Regions from separate parts of the Allobosea sp. FBZP-16 genome, predicted to be linked through region 1. Evidence: predicted binding sites of a transcription regulator. Region 1 holds the regulator's gene; the other holds the start of a gene.
What was found. The regulator LexA, encoded in region 1, represses DNA repair genes until DNA is damaged. The targets are predictions, from matches to a motif close to TGTTCNNNNTGTGTTCNG.

Region 1 (2,200 bases):
CCTCGGCGGTGCTTCCGTCGGCGAGCACGATCTCGTCCAGGCGGCCCTGAAGGCGCAGGGCATGGCGCTCGGTTTCTGGAAGATCGCAATGCGCCCGGGCAAGCCGATGATGATGGGCCGCCTCGGCCCGATGGTCGCGCTTGGCCTGCCCGGCAACCCGGTCTCCTCGATCGTCTGCGGCCATCTCTTTGCCATGCCGCTGGTCGAGGCGCTGCTCGGCATCGCCGATCCCGAGCGCGACCGCAGCGAGCCCGCCACCCTGGCCGTCGACCTGCCGGCCAATGACGAGCGCCAGGACTATCTGCGTGCCACCACCGAGATCATTGAGGGCGAGCGACGGGTCAGGCCCTTCGCCAAGCAGGATTCCTCGATGCTGGCGAACCTGTCGCGGGCCGAGGCGCTGGTGATCCGCCCGGCTTTCGCCGAGCCTGCCAAGGCCGGCGATCCCTGCCGCATCATCCGGCTGCGCTAGAGCATTTTCGAGCGAAGTGGACACCGGTTCGCGTGAAGAAAATGCGATAAAGCGAAGACCTAAAGCAATTCCGCGGTTCGGAGAATTGCGGAGTTGCTTTAGTCAACTCTCCCGCTCTCAGGTTGTCATCCCGGACAAGCCGCGCAGCGGCGCCGATCCGGGATCCATTCCGGAACCTCTTTCGGGATCCCGGTCTCCATGCAGTCGCCCGGGACGGCATGTCTCAAATAGGATCAGTTCTCATCACAGCGCTCCCCTTGCGGAACACAAGGCGAACGCGTATGGTGTTCGTGCTTTGTTTCGATTCTAGCCCGAGAGGCGAGCGGCGCGACCATGCTGACACGCAAACAGTTTGAACTGCTTCGCTTCATCCAGGAGCGCCTGCGGGAATCCGGCGTGCCGCCCTCCTTCGACGAGATGAAGGATGCGCTCGATCTGCGTTCCAAATCCGGCATCCACCGGCTGATCATGGCGCTGGAGGAGCGCGGCTTCATTCGCCGGCTTCCGAACCGGGCACGTGCGCTCGAAGTCATCAAGATGCCGGACGGCATCGGCGGGCCGCAGGCACAGCGCGGCCGCTTCAGCCCCTCCGTTGTCCAGGGCGGCCTCGGCCAGACCCCGCCTCCCCCGACGCCGGCAGCCAATCTGACGAAGCCGCGACCACCGGCTGCCGAGGAAAGCGGGCGCTCGACCGTCTCGATCCCGGTCATGGGCCGCATCGCCGCCGGCACGCCGATCTCGGCGATCCAGGACCGCAGCCACAGCGTCACGATGCCAGCCGACATGCTCGGCGGCGGCGAGCATTACGCCCTGGAAGTCCGCGGCGATTCGATGATCGAGGCCGGCATCCTCGACGGCGACACCGTCGTCATCCGTAAGCAGGATACCGCCAATACCGGCGACATCATCGTTGCCCTGATCGACGACGAGGAAGCGACGCTGAAGCGGTTGCGCAAGCGCGGCTCCTCGATCGCGCTCGAAGCCGCCAACCCGGCCTATGAGACGCGCGTGCTGGGGCCCGACCGGGTCAAGATCCAGGGCCGGCTCGTCAACCTGATGCGGCGCTACTGAAGCGCCTCGGCGTCCTCTGCCGGCTCCGCAGTTGCGGCTGCAGTCGCCGGAGCAAGCGCTGGTTCTGACGCCGGCTTCGGTTCCGGTCGTGCCCGGGTCCAGGGGCGCAGGCGCGTGACCTCGTCGGCCGTATAGGCGCGCCAGCCGCCGCGGGCCGCGTGATACGCCGTCGCGCCATCACGGATGAGGGCACTGCGATCGATCAGGCGGGCTGCGCAAGGTGCTGTCCAGTAGAGCGACGTCACCACGAGATCGGCGCGCAGGCAGTCCTCGACCAAGGCGATCCGGTCGCGCGTATAGGCTACCGAGCGGCCATCCGGGAGGCGGATGACGCAGCCACGCGGATCGCAAGCGGCGCCATTACGCAGCGCCGCATCGTCGGGCGCACGCGAATCGCCGTCGGCATGCAGCCATTGCGTCAGCACGAAGCGGCTCGGCTTGCCGGCCAGCACCATCTTGCCCTCCGGCCCCCTCACCAGCACACCCGAGCCGTCTCGCTCGATCAGGATGTCGGGCCGCGACGGGGCCGAGGCCAGCGCCAGCCCGCCGACCAAGGGCAGCGCGGCAAGGAAGCGCAGCGCCGTCGTCCATAAGGTCAGCCAGAGCAACGACAGCGAGAACAGGATCAGCGCGGTCGAGCCGAAAGCGGGCAGCGCC
Region 2 (2,200 bases), on a different contig from region 1:
CCGAAGGTGCCGTCGCGCAGATGCCGCCCGGCCCGGCCGGCGATCTGGCCGAACTCGGCCGGGTTGAGCTTGCGATAGTGATGGCCGTCGAACTTGCTGTCGCCGGCGAAGGCGATGTGGTCGACATCGAGATTGAGCCCCATGCCGATCGCGTCGGTGGCGACGAGATAGTCGACATCGCCCGACTGGTAGATCTCGACCTGGGCATTGCGCGTGCGTGGGCTGAGCGCCCCCAGCACCACCGCCGCTCCGCCCTTCTGCCGGCGGATCAGCTCGGCGATGGCGTAGACCTCCTCGGCCGAGAAGGCGACGATCGCCGAGCGCCGCGGCAGGCGGGTGATCTTGCGGTCGCCGGCAAAGGACAGGTTGGACAGGCGCGGCCGCGAGACGACGTTGACGCCGGGGATGAGCTGCTCGACCAGCGGCTTCATCGTGCCGGCGCCGATCAGCATCGTCTCTTCGCGGCCGCGATGATTGAGCAGCCGGTCGGCGAAGACATGGCCGCGATCAAGATCGGCGGCGAGCTGGATCTCGTCGATGGCGACGAAATCGACCGCAAGGTCGCGCGGCATCGCCTCGACCGTGCAGACCCAGAAGCTCGGCCGCTCCGGCTTGATCTTCTCCTCGCCGGTGACGAGCGCGACGGCGTGTGGCCCAACCTTGTCGACGACGCGTTGATAGACCTCGCGCGCCAGGAGGCGCAGCGGCAGGCCGATCATGCCCGTGGGATGCGCGACCATCCGCTCGATGGCGAGATGGGTCTTGCCGGTATTGGTCGGTCCGAGCACCGCCGTGACGCCGCGAGCGCGGAGCGAAGGCGGAAGGGAACGGGTTTGGATCAAGACGCTGGAGCTTTCCTGCAGCCCGGGCGGGGCAAGCCCTACCGGGTCGAGCCGCCTGAAGGCAACCCGATCCGTGAACAGAACGAGTCCGGAACGAAGCGGGGCCGAATCGCTGACTCCCACAGAATCAGGTTTCGTTCACGGCGAGATATTGCGGCAAGCGATTCAAAAACCACAAGATTTTGAATCGCCCTCATTCTTCATCCTTCGCCGACTTGCGCGCGCGAGGGCCGCTTTCGCTCATGTAGGTGTTGTGCGCCAGAACGCGAGAGGACTCCGAGGAATACGGTAGACAATAAGCCGCCAGTTAATCCGCGAACACATCGGCCACGACCTGCGCCGCCTCATCCGGCGCCTCGACATGGACGAAATGGCCGGCGCCCTCGCAAAAGCTCACCTCCACATCGTCGAAATAATGCGACAGGAAGCTCGCCCACTCCGATTTCAGGATCGGGTCGTGCCGGCCCCAATGGACCCTCGTGCGCTGATGGATCGGCACGGAGGGAGCCGGGTGCCCGTCGATCGCGGCGATCCGCGCCGCGTTCTGGCTCCGATACCAGTCGAAGCCGCCGCGCAGATTGCCGGGCTTCATGAAGTTCTCGACGTAAGTGTCGAAGACCGGCGCGAAGGCATCCTTGCGATGGCACCAATGCGTCAGGAAATGCCCGAGATAGAGCGCGCAGGCCTCGCGACTGGAGCCGATCAACTGCTCCGCCAGCGGCAATTGCTGGAAGGACTGGTACCAGATCTCGTTGACATGGCCATCGCGGACCCAGGCCGAGCCTACACTCGGCGTCGGGCAGTTGAAGAACAGGAGCTTCTCGACCCGTTGCGGATGACGCCGCGCCAGCCCCTGCGCAACATAGGCGCCGACATCGTGGCCGACGACGCCGACCGGCCCGGTGCCGAGCGCGTCCAATAGCGCCGCGATGTCGTCGGCATGGGCGTTGGCGCCGACATCGCTGCGCGGCGTCGCTGACTTGCCGCTGTCGCCGAAGCCGCGCAGATCGGGCGCGATCAGACGGAACTCACCGTGCAGCCGGTTCATCACCGGCAGCCAGCTCATCCAGAATTCCGGCCAGCCATGCAGCAGAAGGACTGCTGGCCCGTCGCCGACCTCGGCGACGTGGAGAACGGTGTCCCGCACGACAACTTGGCGGTGCCTGAGGCCGGGCGGCAAGGCGAAATCGCTGGACATGACGGCTCCGGAACCGAATCGCCGGGAAGGCTAGCGCCTCGAACGAGCGTTCCGCAATCCACGCAGGGGCAGAGCCTGCATGCGCGGGAAGGCATGGTAGCCGAAGTGCCGGCGGGGATGGGCGGCGATCTTATCCCCCGCGCTTCCGGCGGCCTGAGAA

Region 2: the regulator LexA is predicted to act here: its motif matches at 921-938, upstream of CXY91_RS17935 (helicase-related protein).

The regions. Positions count from the first base shown of each region.
Region 1 is NZ_LNCQ01000022.1:575,749-577,948, forward strand. It holds gene CXY91_RS09015 (molybdopterin molybdotransferase MoeA) at 1-472, shown strand, start outside; gene lexA (transcriptional repressor LexA) at 806-1,543, shown strand; gene CXY91_RS09025 (ComEC/Rec2 family competence protein) at 1,537-2,200, opposite strand, start outside.
Region 2 is NZ_LNCQ01000032.1:268,503-270,702, reverse strand. It holds gene CXY91_RS17935 (helicase-related protein) at 1-839, opposite strand, end outside; gene CXY91_RS17930 (alpha/beta fold hydrolase) at 1,150-2,040, opposite strand.